One region of the Marinobacterium sp. xm-m-312 genome, then DNA from elsewhere that is predicted to be linked to it. Evidence: predicted binding sites of a transcription regulator. Region 1 holds the regulator's gene; each other region holds the start of a gene.
What was found. The regulator sigma-54, encoded in region 1, starts transcription at its own class of promoters, with help from an activator protein. The targets are predictions, from matches to a motif close to TGGCACNNNNNTTGCTNT.
Positions count from the first base shown of each region.

Region 2: XMM312_RS07155 (amino acid ABC transporter substrate-binding protein) is a predicted target of sigma-54. The motif match lies at 2,112-2,129, and genes of this name have one in related genera.
Region 3: glnK (P-II family nitrogen regulator) is a predicted target of sigma-54. The motif match lies at 2,719-2,736, and genes of this name have one in related genera.

Region 1 covers NZ_WBYS01000001.1:256,804-261,785, forward strand. Annotated here, with positions in the region: gene mgtE (magnesium transporter) at 1-559, opposite strand, end outside; gene XMM312_RS01290 (HPr family phosphocarrier protein) at 589-858, opposite strand; gene rapZ (RNase adapter RapZ) at 867-1,727, opposite strand; gene XMM312_RS01300 (PTS sugar transporter subunit IIA) at 1,730-2,188, opposite strand; gene hpf (ribosome hibernation-promoting factor, HPF/YfiA family) at 2,201-2,491, opposite strand; gene XMM312_RS01310 (RNA polymerase factor sigma-54) at 2,544-4,043, opposite strand; gene lptB (LPS export ABC transporter ATP-binding protein) at 4,074-4,799, opposite strand; gene lptA (lipopolysaccharide transport periplasmic protein LptA) at 4,802-4,982, opposite strand, start outside.
Region 2 covers NZ_WBYS01000005.1:19,063-24,044, forward strand. Annotated here, with positions in the region: gene XMM312_RS07150 (amino acid ABC transporter permease) at 1-980, opposite strand, end outside; gene XMM312_RS07155 (amino acid ABC transporter substrate-binding protein) at 1,055-2,071, opposite strand; gene glnE (bifunctional [glutamate--ammonia ligase]-adenylyl-L-tyrosine phosphorylase/[glutamate--ammonia-ligase] adenylyltransferase) at 2,407-4,982, shown strand, end outside.
Region 3 covers NZ_WBYS01000003.1:80,570-85,551, forward strand. Annotated here, with positions in the region: gene XMM312_RS04650 (HAMP domain-containing sensor histidine kinase) at 1-469, shown strand, start outside; gene glnK (P-II family nitrogen regulator) at 502-840, opposite strand; gene XMM312_RS04660 (ammonium transporter) at 1,041-2,291, opposite strand; gene glnK (P-II family nitrogen regulator) at 2,327-2,665, opposite strand; gene XMM312_RS04670 (accessory factor UbiK family protein) at 2,959-3,207, shown strand; gene XMM312_RS04675 (YifB family Mg chelatase-like AAA ATPase) at 3,247-4,740, shown strand; gene rep (DNA helicase Rep) at 4,816-4,982, shown strand, end outside.

The DNA.
Region 1 (4,982 bases):
GTACACCGATTAGTGCGTTGCGTTTGCGACTCACTACGAAAATACTGTCGGTACTGTCAGGAATCTCACTGTGTCGACGTAGATAACGAAGCGCCGTCTCAACCGTAATATCAGGTCGAATGGTTACCGTATCGGTATTCATCAGACCGCCGGCCGTATCATCAGGATAGGAGAGTACCGCTTCAACCCGTTGGCGATTCTGCAAATCCATGTTTTGCAGCATCTCTTGCATGACCGTGTCAGGAAGTTGCTGAAGAATATCGGCTAAGTCATCGACATCGAGTGACTCTGTCATCGCCAAAATTTCTGCCGCGTCTAAATCGCTGACAATTTCAGCCTGAATATCTTCACCGAGGTGCTGTAGAACCTCACCCTCTATCTCTGGGTTGAGCAAGTTCCATACAATGCGACGTTCGCGAGGAGGGGTTTTCTCTAGAAGGTGAGCAACTTCAACAGGTCTCATGCCCTTATTGAGCATGTAGCGAATCTGTTTAAGATTGTCTGACTGAAGGGCTTCGCTTAACGTATCTAGAGCGATCGGTGCTTCGTCCGTACTCATGCAGCCCTCCTTTACGAGTAGGTTAGTCTCTACTCATCTTCGTCAAAACGGTTATTTATGATCTCAATCACAGCATCCATCGCGGCGGATTCATCAGCGCCATCCGTTTGTATGATTAGATCTGTTCCTTGGGATGCAGCCAACATCATAATGGCCATAATGCTTTTAGCATCGACTGTTTTGCCATCTTTTGTGATTTTGATGTCACAACCAAACTTGCCTGTTACGCCAATAAGTTTAGCCGCTGCACGCGCGTGTAGTCCCAATTTGTTGATTATAGTAACGTTTTTTTCAATCATTGCGAAACTTATTCTGATAATTCTCGATGTCGTACTTGGATGTTATCCATTCTGTCAGCAAAGCGAGATGCAAGGCTCTCAGCAATGTATACAGAGCGATGTTGGCCGCCCGTGCATCCAATGCCTACAGTAACATAGCTTCGATTATTGGTTTTGAAATGGGGAATCCACTTCACAATGAACTGCTCTATGTCATTAATCATTTCATTCACTTCATCGGAAGCGTTGAGAAACTTTTTAACCGGTTCATCTTTCCCAGAGAGAGGGCGCAACTCTACAAACCAGTAGGGGTTAGGAAGCACTCTGACGTCAAAGCTGAAATCAACATCTAATGGTACGCCGTGTTTGAAGCCAAAGGATTCAAACTGTAAAGAGAGCGCTTGCTCTTTACGCTGTGCGACCCTCAATTTAATGGTGTCACGCAGTTCATAGAGTGAAAGCCGAGTGGTATCAACTCTCATGTCTGCAGAACTTGCGATGGGTTCAAGCAGATCTCGTTCTAAGGCTATTGCCTCTTCCAGTCCAATATCTTGGTTGCTCAGCGGGTGTTTTCTTCGAGTGGCGCTGTACCGTTTCAATAGGGTCGCTTCTGATGCGTCAAGATAAGTGATCTCGATGCCTATATCTTCTCTAGCCCTCAAGGATTCCATGATCTCTGGGAAGGCTTTTAGGTCGGTATGCTGGTTGCGGGCATCAATGCTCACAGCAATCAGGGGTGCGGTATTCTGGTCGTTAAGCATCTGCTCGACCAACGCTGGCAATAGCGTCGCTGGTAGGTTGTCTATGCAATAGAACCCAACATCTTCAAGTGCTTGCAAGGCGGTACTCTTCCCTGAACCACTGCGACCCGAGATAACAACGACTCTCATGATTAGACCTTTGATAGCTCAGTTGCTTTATTGAGTAGGGCCTCAGAATTCGTGCAGTCTCTAAGTGAATTAAGGGCTTCGGGCTTGCTGAACAGCTCGGCTAAACCAGCCAGTGTCTTAAGGTGCTCATCATTTCCATCATCGGGCACGATCAGTGCGCAGACAAGATCGACCGGCGCTGAATCGATTGAATCAAAATCGACACCGTCATCAAGTGTGATTAAGCAGGCGGATGCTGTTGAGCAACCTGGGATCCGACAGTGTGGTATACCCACGCCAGAACCTATTCCTGTACTGCCTAACCGTTCACGATTGAGAAGGCCTGTAAAAATTTCATCTTCTGTTACGCCATCAACTGAAGAGGCCAGCTTTTCGCTGGCCACTTGTAGAAGGCGTTTTTTACTGGCGACTGACTCCCGGCAGGCGGTTGTTTCAGTCGTCAGTAGGTCACCTAGTTGCATGTTGTCGTTCGTTTATTTGTGAGATTTCATTTTTTCTTTATGCTTGATGATTTGGCGATCAAGCTTATCCACTAAGCCATCAATCGCTGCATACATGTCATCATGCTCATCAGAAGCTACCACTTGGCCACCGGCTAAGTGAACATCAGCCTCGGCTTTTTTACCCTGCTTTTCGACACTGAGAGTAACTTGTACATTCTGAATGTTGTCGAAGTGACGTTCTAGCTTATCGAACTTGTTACGTACGTATTCACTTAGAGCTTCAGTCAGGTCCACGTGATGACCAGTAATATTTATCTGCATATGACTTCTCCTCGTCTTAGGCGGAGTGAAAAAATGAGGCCGCCCACCTCAATTAAACCAAACGCTTTCTCTCATTTGAAGGTGGAATGTTGAGAACTTCGCGATATTTAGCAATGGTTCGTCTTGCAACATTCACCCCCTCTTCATCTAGTAGTGTAGCAAGCTTACTGTCACTTAGTGGCTTGCGAGGGTCTTCTTCTGAAATTAATTTTTTAATGATTGCTCGAATCGCAGTTGATGATGCACCACTGCCGTCACTGGTAGCCACCTGACTCGAAAAGAAATATTTCAATTCAAAGACACCGCGCGGGGTGTGCATGTATTTTCGAGTTGTAACACGGGAGATGGTGGATTCATGTAGATCAACGGCTTCAGCAATGTCGTGAAGAATAAGAGGCTTCATCGCCTGTTCACCCTGTTCAAGAAAACCGATCTGTCTGGAAACGATCTCCGTTGAGACCTTTAAGAGGGTCTCGTTGCGGCTTTGTAAACTCTTTATGAACCAGCGTGCATCCTGGAGATGGTCTTTTAAAAATTGGTTCTCCGCGGAGTTGTCTGCACGTTTAATCATGCCTGAGTAGACATCATTGATACGTAGTTCAGGGACTACGTCGTTATTGAGAGTGAGTGTCCACTCCCCCGCGCGTTTACGCACGATCACGTCCGGTACGATGTAATCAGTATCACCCAGATCTAAAGAGTCTCCTGGTGTTGGGTTAAGTGATTGAATCAACCTAACCACCTCTGACAGTTGCTCCTCTTTGAGCCTCATACGGCGCATCAAAGATTTAAAATCTCGACTGCCCAACAGGTTTAAATAGTCGGTCGCTAGGCGCAGTGACTCTGCGCGCCAAGGTGTCTCTATGGGTAGCTGTCTTAACTGGATTTTCAAACACTCTGCAAGATCACGGGCACCGACACCGGGTGGGTCAAACTGTTGAATGCGGTGAAGTACTGTCTCCACCTCATCCATTTCCACTTCAAAAAAGAGTTCAGGTAGCTCCTCTTGGCAGCTGAGAAGAATGTCCTGCAGATCGGTGATCAGATAGCCACGATCATCGATAGAGTCAATAATCATCTCAGCAATGTATCGATCAACATCGCTGAAATTAACCAGATTCAGTTGCCAATTAAGGTGGTCTTGGATGGTTTCAACCGCAGCGTCATTATCACCTGGCATCCAATCATCATCACGATTGGAATTTGAAGAGCTTTGGTAAGTATCGTCCCATTGACTGTCGGTTGAAAGCTGTTCAGGTATGTCATCAGTAGACCAGCTATCTTCCGGCTGAGACGATTCGAACGTCTCTTCGATCTCTGAATTAGATTGGGTCTCATCTGAGGTTGATGACTCTTTTTGCTCAATGCTTTGAGAGTTCTCTTCACTCTGATCTTCTTCATCGGCTACCTCCAGTAGTGGGTTACTATCGAGTGCCTCTTGAATCTCTGTCTGTAGCTCTAAGGAGGAGAGTTGCAGCAATTTGATCGCTTGCTGCAATTGTGGGGTCATGGACAGGTTCTGTCCGACTTTGAGCTGTAAAGAGTGCTTCATTAAAATGATAATTACTTAAAAGTGTGAGAGTTACAAGCGAAAATCATTGCCCAGATAAGCCTCTTTAACGGCTTGATTCATCATGATCTGCTCAGGCTCACCCTCTGCAAGAATGTTACCCTCACTAACGATGTAAGCCCGTTCGCAAATGTCGAGAGTCTCTCTGACATTGTGATCGGTTATCAGGACGCCAATACCTCGATCTTTAAGGTGCCTTATGGTCTGTTTGATGTCGCTGACAGAGATGGGGTCTACACCAGCAAAAGGCTCGTCCAGTAGGATGAAGTCAGGGTCGTTTGCTAGGGCTCTTGCAATCTCAACTCGGCGTCTCTCACCCCCAGATAGGACCATCCCTTTGGACTCTTTGATGTGAGTGATATGGAACTCTTCTAGTAGAGATTGAGCTTTCTCGTGTTGTTGATCTTTGGTCAGGTCTTTTCTCTGCTCCAGTATGGCCATCAGGTTATCGTAGACACTCAGCTTTCTGAATACAGAGGCCTCTTGCGGAAGATAGCCTAAGCCGCGTTTTGCGCGCTCATGAATAGGCATTCTAGTGACGTCGTCGCCATTGAGACGAATGTTGCCTCGATCCGCTCTGACCAGACCTACAATCATATAGAAGCAGGTTGTCTTACCCGCACCGTTGGGCCCAAGCAATCCGATAATCTCACCAGGCTCAACAGTGACGGACACATCTTGAATAACAGAGCGTCCTTTGTAGCTTTTGGCTAGGTGAAGGGCTTCGAGTGAACTCATGGTTAATTATCTTTTTTAGGCTGAAGAACCATTTTGACACGCTGGCTTCCGCTCTCACTGCTAAAGGCTTTTACTTTAGAGTTCGCCATGTCGTAATTAATTTTGGCGCCAGTGAACTCGTCACCACCCTGAGTCACTCTGGCGTTCCCCGTAATTAACAGCAGTTGAGAGCTTACTGTGTAA
Region 2 (4,982 bases), on a different contig from region 1:
GCCTGAGGCACGATGATCAATGACATGATCTTGTTCTCACGCAAACCAATGCTGCGAGCCGCTTCTGTTTGACCGTGTGGAATCGATTGCACACCTGCACGCACGGCTTCGGCAATGAATGCACCAGTGTAGACCGACAGCGCAATGGCAAGCGACATCAGCTCTGGGATGACGGTAATACCACCGAAGTAGTTAAAGCCCTTTAGAGCTGGGTATTCAACGGTGAATGGAAAGCCCGTTAACGCTGCAACAATTAATGGAAATAGAATCACCATGGCGATGCTGGTCTTCAGCACAGGGAACTGTTGGCCGGTCAGCTCTTGACGTTTTTTGGCCCAGCGACGCAGTACAAAAATTCCTGCAACGGCAGCGCCTAAAGCGATCCAGACCAAAGATGATAGATCGCCGCCAATCAGTTTAGGTAGGTAGAGGCCGCGAACGTTGAGGAACACAGCTTCGCCTAAACTCAAGCTTTGGCGAGCGCCAGGCAGACTGGATAGAACGGCGAAGTACCAGAAGAACACCTGTAGCAGAAGCGGTACGTTTCGGAAGATTTCTACATAGACCAGAGCAATCTTACGAATCAACCAGTTATGCGAGAAGTGCGCCACACCAAAGATAAATCCAAGTAGCGTCGCGAAGAAGATACCGATGGCCGAGACCAAAAGGGTGTTTAAGAAACCGACAACAAATATTCGTCCGTAGGTATCGGTCGACTCAAAGGAGATCAACGACATCAAGACATCATAGCCTGCAGCTGCGCCTAAGAAGTCGAAACCGGTTTTGATCCCCGTCGCTTCCATGTTGGCCAGCGTGTTGCCAATGATGGTGCCAAAGAAATAGAGCAACCCAGCGACCAGTGCGATCTGATAGAAGAAACCGCGGATGCGTGGGTTGTTATAAAAGGCGTTGGAGGTGGTTCCGGAGCTCGATTTACGGCTCGCTGACTTAACCTCTTCAATGGTTTTTTGTTTGAACATTGAATTAACCTAAAAATAGAGTGCTTTCACGCAGAAAGGGGCACTGTTGTGCCCCTTTTTAGATCGCTTCGGTTTTAGCGCATAGCTGGTGCGTATAGGATACCGCCATCACGCCAAGACGCGTTGATACCACGTGCTAGCTTAAGTGGTGAATCCATACCCACGTTACGCTCAAACGACTCTGAGTAGTTACCTACTTGAGTGATGATGTTGTAAGCCCAGTCAGCACTTAGACCTAGGTTAGCACCTAGTTCACCTTCAGCACCTAGTAGACGCTTGTTAGCTGGGTTGCCGTTCGCTTTCATGTCAGCTGCGTTTGCAGAAGTGACCTTCTGCTCTTCTGCTTCGATCATTGCGTTTAGAGACCACTTAACAATGTTGAACCACTGGTCATCGCCTTGACGAACTACTGGGCCTAGAGGCTCTTTAGAGATAACTTCGGGAAGAATCACTGCATTGCCTGGGTTAGCTAGACCGATACGAAGTGCCGCTAGCTGAGAACCGTCTGATGTTAGGAAGTCACAACGACCTGATTCGAAACCTTGACGAGTTTGGTCAGAGGTATCGAAAGTAACCGCTTTGTATGACATGCCGTTCTCACGGAAGTAGTCAGCGATTGCAAGCTCAGTAGAGGTACCCGCTTGGATACATGCGTTTGCACCGTCTAGCTCAGTTGCGCTTGATACGCCTAGATCTTTCATGACCATGAATGACGCACCGTCGTAGTAGTTAGTACCAGCAAAGTTGATACCTAGTGATGTATCACGAGTGTGAGTCCAAGTCGTGTTACGAGATAGCATGTCGATTTCGCCAGACGCTAGCGCAGTGAAACGCTCTTTAGCGGTTAGCGGTTTGTATTGAACAGCTTCTGAATCGCCAAGTACTGCAGCTGCAACCGCACGACACATATCAACGTCGAGACCGCTCCATTTGCCGTTCTCATCTTTTTGAGAGAAGCCTGCAAGACCAGTAGATACACCACAAGTTAGGGTGCCACGGCTCTTAACATCGTCAAGAGTAGCTGCTTGAACTGCACCAGCAGTCATTGTTGCAGCAAGGATAGAAGCGGTTAGTAAAGCTTTCTTAGCCATTATGTAGATCCTCTTTTGAGTAGGTTGTTGTTCTTTTTCCACAGCAACTAGTGTGCCAACAATTTTCAGTGAGTCATTTTCATCGACATTCATCGTTAAAAATTGTCTGAAAGTTACGGTATAACGGGGTGTTTTGATCAAATAATCTTTAATACCCAACGCCAGCACTCTGCTTACTCGTTTAAGATTGTGTCATTATGACTCAAAGGTCAATACTAAAGTAGGGCTTAAATTGAGCTTTTGCACAGTATTGGTGCAATTTGATTTAAGTCCTGTTCCTCTTATAACTGAACGCAGTATATTAGTCCTATTGGCAAGATTTCGGAGTGGTTTGAGTGACAGCGATATTGAATGACTACCTAGAAAAACAGCAGCAAAAGGTTTCAGCAGCAAGAGATCTGCTTGAATCAGATCACAATCGGTTGGCGGAGTTAGATCGAGTGCTATTGGGATCTGACTATGTTGCGGATCAGCTGCAGCGTCATCCCGAATTGATTGAGCAGTTAAACCTTGATGTTGGTGAGCTTCCAACAGGTGCTTTAACAGCGCAAGTGTTGGCGGCTGTTGAAGCTGTGGGGAGTGAAGAGGCACTGAGTGTTGCGCTGCGTCGCCTGCGTCGATTGGCCATGGTTAGAATTATTTGGCGCGACTTGAACCGATTGGCCGATCTAACAGAAACCACCCGGATGCTCTCCGAACTGGCCGATGCCACTACTGATGCAGCATTGAATTGGCTGCACCAAGATCTAGTCAAAGATCTGGGTGAGCCAATGGACTCTGATGGAAATTTGCAACGCATGGCCGTCATTGGAATGGGCAAATTGGGGGCACATGAGCTCAATCTCTCCTCGGATATCGACCTGATGTTTACCTTCCCCGCCAATGGCGAAACCCAAGGTGGCCGCCGTTCACTATCCAACCAAGAGTTCTTTACACGACTGGGTAAAAGATTGATTCGTGTTTTAGATGCCCCCACAGCCGAGGGCTTTGTATTCCGTGTCGATATGCGTCTGCGTCCGTTTGGATCTTCTGGTCCATTGGTTGCCAGTTTTGATGCCATGGAGCAGTACTACCAGACACAGGGGCGTGAGTGGGAGCGTTATGCGTTGATCAAAGCGCGTATCATCGCGGGTGATAAGGAAGCTGGCGCCCAGTTGATGCAGGATCTGCGCCCCTTTGTCTATCGTAAGTACATTGACTACAGCGCCTTTGAATCTTTGCGTGAAATGAAAGGGATGATTGAGCGTGAGAACCGTTTAAAGGGTCGTGAGAATAACGTTAAGTTGGGAGCCGGAGGTATTCGCGAGGTTGAGTTCATCGCTCAAGCCTTTCAGCTAATCCGCGGCGGGCGTGATACACGTTTGCAGCAACGAGAGTTGTGCAACATATTGCCACTTCTCCCAGAGGTAGTCGGCATTCCAGACGTGGTTGTGACAGAGCTAACCCATGCCTACGTCTTCCTGCGTAATGTGGAACATGCGATTCAGGCGCAAGCAGATAAGCAGACCCAAGAGCTACCAGCTGATGATCTCGGTATGCAGCGCCTTGCCTACTCCATGGGCTTTACGAGTCCAGAGGCGCTTTTAACAGAGCTAAATGAGCATCGAAGTCGAGTCTCACAGCACTTTGCAGATGTTATTGCACCAGTGGATCAGGAAGGCAATGCCGAGCAAACTGAGAGCGATGCGCATCTTACGGGCCTCTGGCATGAGGAGTTTGCAGATCAGGAGGCGCTGGCTCACTATCTGACAGAGCTGGGTTACAGCGAAACCGATCGAGCGTTGAAGGCACTGGTATCGCTGCGCCAGTTAAGAACGGTACAGGCGTTGCAAAATGTCGGGCAGGAGCGTTTGTTGGATCTGCTGCCTCGTTTGCTCCGGGATCTGTCGGGCGTGGAAAACGCAGAAGAGACTTTGGAGCGGGTTTTGCAGCTGATTCAAGCTGTAGTGCGTCGTTCAGCCTATCTTCTTCTGCTAGCCGAAAACCCCAGTGCTCGAGCGCAGTTGGTAAAGCTCTGTTCAGCCAGTCCATGGTTTGCAGAGAAGTTAGCTCATCAACCGGTCCTTCTTGATGAGCTGATTGATGCATCATCACTGTTCAATCCACCGGACGCACAAGCTTTATCCAATGAGTTACGACAGCAGTTGATGCGTATCCCAGAGGATGACATTGAGCAGTTAATGGAAGCGCTGCGTTACTTTAGAAATGCACATATTCTGCGAGTGGCTGCTGCGGATATAACTGGTGCTTTGCCTCTGATGAAAGTGAGTGATTACTTAACCTGGCTAGCAGAAGCGATTCTCCAGGCGGTTTTGGAGATCGCATGGCGAGATATGACAACCAAATATGGCACGCCGCAGCGATCGGCAGGCGTTCCATGCGATCAAGACTTTGTCATTATCGGCTTTGGTAAATTGGGTGGGATTGAGCTCTCTTATGGATCGGATCTGGATCTGGTTTTTGTGCATGATGCGCCCAGTAATTTGATGACTGCTGGGGGCAATAAAGAGATAGCCAATGACGTTTTTTTCACGCGTTTAGGTCAGCGCATCATTCATATATTGAACACCTTCACGACCTCGGGTCAGCTTTATGAGGTCGATATGCGTCTGCGACCCTCTGGCAATTCTGGACTATTGGTCAGCTCCCTGAATGCCTTTGAGGCCTATCAACTGAATGAAGCCTGGACTTGGGAGCACCAAGCACTGGTGCGTGCCCGTGTAGTGGCAGGGTCGAGTCGACTTAAAGCCGAATTTGAAGCGGTGCGTGCTAAGGTCCTTTGTAAGGATAGGGAAGCTGAATCGTTACGTGAAGAGGTGATCGCAATGCGCCAGAAGATGCGTGATCATCTTGGCACTGCAGAGGGTTCAGAAGCGTTCAATATCAAACAGGATGCTGGCGGTATTGTCGA
Region 3 (4,982 bases), on a different contig from region 1:
ACTGGCTCGCGCTAGAGATGCCGAAGCAACTGCACCAATTCTGGATGTGGCACTGCTGTGTCGGGATCTGGTTCAGGACGCTCGTGTCAGCGGTCCAGAGCATCAATTCGACCTGTCGCTTGCCGTCGCCGATGGAGCAACCATTCGAAGTGAGCCACTGAGTCGAGTCGTCAGCAATCTGTTGAATAACGCCATCAATCATACGCCAGAGGGTACGTTGATTAAGGTATCTGTCGCGACTGATAACGGCAGGCTAACGATTCGAGTGGTTGATAATGGGCCCGGATTACCAGAGTCGATTTTAGATTCGATTGGGCAGCCATTTAGACGTGGAGCTAACTCAGGTGGTTACGGTTTGGGTTTGAGTATCGTGACTCGAGCGACTGAACGCGTCGGTGGAGAGGTTCAGTTCAAAAACCTCTCGCCAACGGGGCTTCAAGTAGATATAAAAATGCCGCTAGCGAAATGATCGGTAGCGGCATTTTTGAAAAATATCGAAGCTTATAGCGCTTCTGAACCGGTCTCGCCAGTACGAATACGTACCACCTGCTCAACAGGCATAACGAAGATCTTACCATCACCGATCTTACCAGTATTGGCAGTCGAGCTGATCGCTTCAATGACTTGATCTAGCATGTCGTCGTCGATAGCGACTTCAATTTTTACCTTAGGAAGGAAGTCCACTACGTACTCTGCACCACGGTAAAGTTCTGTGTGACCTTTCTGGCGACCGAAGCCTTTAACTTCAGTCACAGTAACACCTTGGATACCAATGTCAGACAGTGCTTCGCGCACATCATCCAGTTTGAACGGTTTGATAACTGCCGATACCAGTTTCATAGTTTCTCCTTGTTGGATTGCGCAGGAGGCCTGTCCCAATCCGCTGTAAATTTTCATCCATTATGTACATGGATGGTTGAACCTTCAAGTTTCCTGATCAACCTGTTTGTCCAGAAACAAAAAAAACCCTACCTGGGGGTAGGGCTGAGAAGAGGGGTGTATCGCTACACCCCGGGTTTCAACAGAAACTGAGTTTCATTTTACTTACGTGAAGTGACGAACTCTGGGTACGCTTCCATACCACATTCAGAGATATCGACACCTTCGTACTCTTCCTCTTCAGTCACTCGGATGCCCATCACAGCTTTGATGATGCCCCAAACCACTAGGCTGACAACGAATACCCATACGAAGATTGTTAGGGCGCCGATGATCTGGCCAGAGAAAGTAGAACCGTCGTTTGTTACTGGTACTAGTAGTAGACCAAGAAGACCTACAACACCGTGTACAGAGATCGCACCGACAGGATCGTCAATTTTTAGTTTATCCAGCGTTAGGATAGAGAAGACAACCAGAACACCACCGATCGCACCGAAGATGTGAGCTTGTAGTGCAGAAGGGGTTGAAGGCTCTGCTGTGATCGCTACTAGACCTGCTAGTGCACCGTTAAGTGCCATTGTAAGGTCCGCTTTGCCGAACAGTAGACGCGCTGTGATTAGTGCTGCTACTACACCGCCAGCCGCAGCTGCGTTAGTGTTCATGAAGACAACGGCAACTGCGTTTGAGTTCTCAACGTCAGACGTTGCTAGAACCGAACCACCGTTGAAGCCGAACCAACCCATCCAAAGGATGAATGTGCCCAGTGTTGCCATTGGTAGGTTAGCACCAGGGATCGCATTGATCTCACCGTTCTTACCGTATTTGCCTTTACGTGCGCCAAGCATTAGGACACCTGCTAGTGCTGCTGCAGCACCTGCCATGTGGACGATACCTGAACCCGCGAAGTCAGAGAAACCAAGATCACCTAGAGTGTACATGCCGAATACAGCGTTGCCGCCCCAAGTCCAAGAACCTTCCATTGGGTAGATGAAGCCTGTCATCACAACCGCGAACGCTAGGAACGCCCATAGTTTCATACGTTCAGCCACTGCACCCGATACGATAGACATTGCTGTTGCAACGAATACCACCTGGAAGAAGAAGTCAGCTGATGGCGCGTAGGTCCACTCATCGGCAACACCGTCACCCGTGATGCTAGATAGGAAGTAGTCACCGCCGTACATGATCGCGTAACCGCAAACGAAGTACATGATGCAAGAGATCGCGAATAGCGCGATGTTCTTAGTTAGAATTTCAGTGGTGTTCTTAGAACGAACAAGACCTGCTTCTAGCATTGAGAAGCCTGCCGCCATCCACATAACCAGCGCACCACACACCAAGAAGTAGAAGGTATCGAGTGCGTACTTCAGCTGGGTAACATCACCAGCTGTTGTATTCAAAAGTTCTTCCATTGTTATGCCCTCCAATAAGGCCAAAAATCAAAACGTTATAGAGCTTCGTCGCCGGTCTCACCGGTACGGATGCGAACCACTTGTTCAAGCGCTGAAACAAAAATCTTACCGTCGCCAATTTTGCCGGTTTGCGCAGCATTGGTGATCGCTTCGATAACCTGATCTACGATCTCATCAGAGACAGCAGCGTCTAGGCGAACTTTAGGTAGGAAGTCCACAACATACTCTGCACCACGGTAGAGTTCGGTGTGGCCTTTTTGACGGCCAAAGCCTTTAACTTCAGTCACGGTGATACCTTGTACACCGATCTCTGATAGCGCTTCGCGCACGTCGTCAAGCTTGAATGGCTTAATTACGGCTGACACTAGTTTCATCAGATTTCTCCTTAATGTGAAAAGGGAGGATTAATTTTTTCCTGTGAACTCTATTTGCGAAACTTGTGCCAACTTTTAAAAATAACTTATAAAACATTGACTTATAAATTTTTCATGGGTCTCTTTACCGTTTTATCAACCTTTATAGTGCACGCCAGTATGCACCACAAAAGTGCATGCACTACTTTGGTGCGCCATATTGAGGCTAAAATAGTGATCATAGACGCTTGTCTTAAAAGGGTTCTGGTATAGTGCATCTATTGAGACGCATATCGATGTTAAAGGGGGCTGAGATGCTTGATCCTAAGATGTTTGAAAACCTAAGTCAGACGATGACCCAATTCCTTCAGGGTAACTCATCACTTCCAGGTCAGGAGGCGATGCAGCAGCAAATTAAAACTGTACTTCAATCAAGTTTTGCTAAACTGGATTTAGTCACTCGGGAGGAGTTTGACGCTCAGGCCGCTGTACTTCAGCGAACTCGAGAAAAATTAGAGCAGTTGGAAGCGATGGTTGCTGAGTTGGAGTCAAAAGAGTCCTAAAGCAACGCTAGGCCAACTGCAGGACCCAAGGATGGCGTCATGGCATTGGCAACTCTTTATAGCCGAGCTCAGCTCGGTATCGAGGCACCTCGCGTTCGCGTTGAAGTGCACCTTTCAGGAGGCTTACCCTCCTTTGCAATTGTGGGTATGGCAGAGACCGCGGTGCGTGAAAGCCGCGAGCGTGTGCGCAGTGCACTGTTAAACGCCGGCTTTGAATACCCGCAACGACGAATCACCGTTAACTTATCACCGGCCGATCTCCCCAAAGAGGGCGGACGCTATGACCTAGCCATTGCGCTTGGCATTCTGTTGGCATCCAATCAGCTTAAAACAACTCACCTGCAGCAGGCAGAGCTCTACTCAGAATTGGGCTTGGACGGCAAACTGCACCCTATTAGAGGCCTATTTCCGGCCGCCTATGCCTGTGCTGAAGCGGATTCACTGATTGTTATTGCCCCCGATAATAGCCAAGAAGCCTCTCTCGCGGGTGCTAAGCAACAACTTTCAGCTAAGACGCTGTACGATCTATGTCAGGCGTTGAGTGCTGAAAAGCTACCTGAAATAGACCCTCAACCCCCAGTTCATTATCCGCCGAGTTACCCCGTAGATCTTTCAGAAGTTCGGGGACAACCGATGGCCCGTCGTGCCTTGGAAGTGGCCGCCAGTGGAATGCATAACCTGCTTTTGAGCGGTCCTCCGGGCAGTGGTAAAAGTATGTTGGCCCAAGCACTGCCATCGATCCTACCGCCACTTTCGCAATCCAGTTGTATCGAAACGGCCAGTATCTATTCGGTCTCGGGTTTGCCGGTCGAGCGATTGTTTCGGGGTGAACGACCCTACAGAGCACCGCACCACAGTGCCTCATCACGGGCGATGGTGGGGGGTGGATCTTCCCCTAGGCCGGGTGAGATCTCACTGGCGCATCAAGGGGTTCTATTTCTGGATGAGCTGCCAGAATTTCCCCGTTCTGTTCTGGAAGTTCTGCGAGAGCCGCTTGAAACCGGTGAGGTCAGTATTTCTAGAGTGGCGGGCACGCTGACCTACCCTGCGCGTTTCTCTTTGATGGCGGCGATGAATCCTTGCCCCTGCGGTTACTACGCTGATGGGACCGAGCGATGTCAGTGTTCTCAGGCTCTAATCGATCGATATCAGGGTCGAGTCTCTGGCCCATTGTTGGATCGATTTGATATGCGTCTGGCTTTGAGTGCGGTGCCCACAGAGGAGCTATTACTGGGCGAATCGCATGAGGAGTGCTCTGACGCAGTTCGTAAGCGAGTTAGTCAGTGTCAGCAGCGACAGTATGATCGGCAGGGCAAGCTCAACTCTGAGCTAACAGGCAGTGAAGTCCAAAAAGAGCTGAATGCTTCAGAGTCATTATCAAAAGAGTTTATGGTGATAGCGACACGCTTACAGCTCTCCGCTAGGGCTTGCCATAGAGCACTTCGCGTGGCTCGCACACTGGCGGATATGAATGCAGATCAGGCGATCGAAAACAGCCACATTATGGAGGCGCTCAGCTATCGACAGCTTTAACTGATGAGCAGATCTTGGGCTTGCTGATGTCAGGGTGTACACTGTGCGCCCTAATATCGAGTCTGCTCATCAAACATGTCACGCCTTAACCCCCGTCAGAAAGAAGCCGTCGAATACATCAGTGGTCCACTGCTGGTATTGGCTGGCGCTGGCTCAGGGAAAACCAGTGTCATCACGCGAAAAATCGCTTATCTCATTGAAGAGTGCGGCATTGAGGCGCGCCACATTGCGGCGGTTACCTT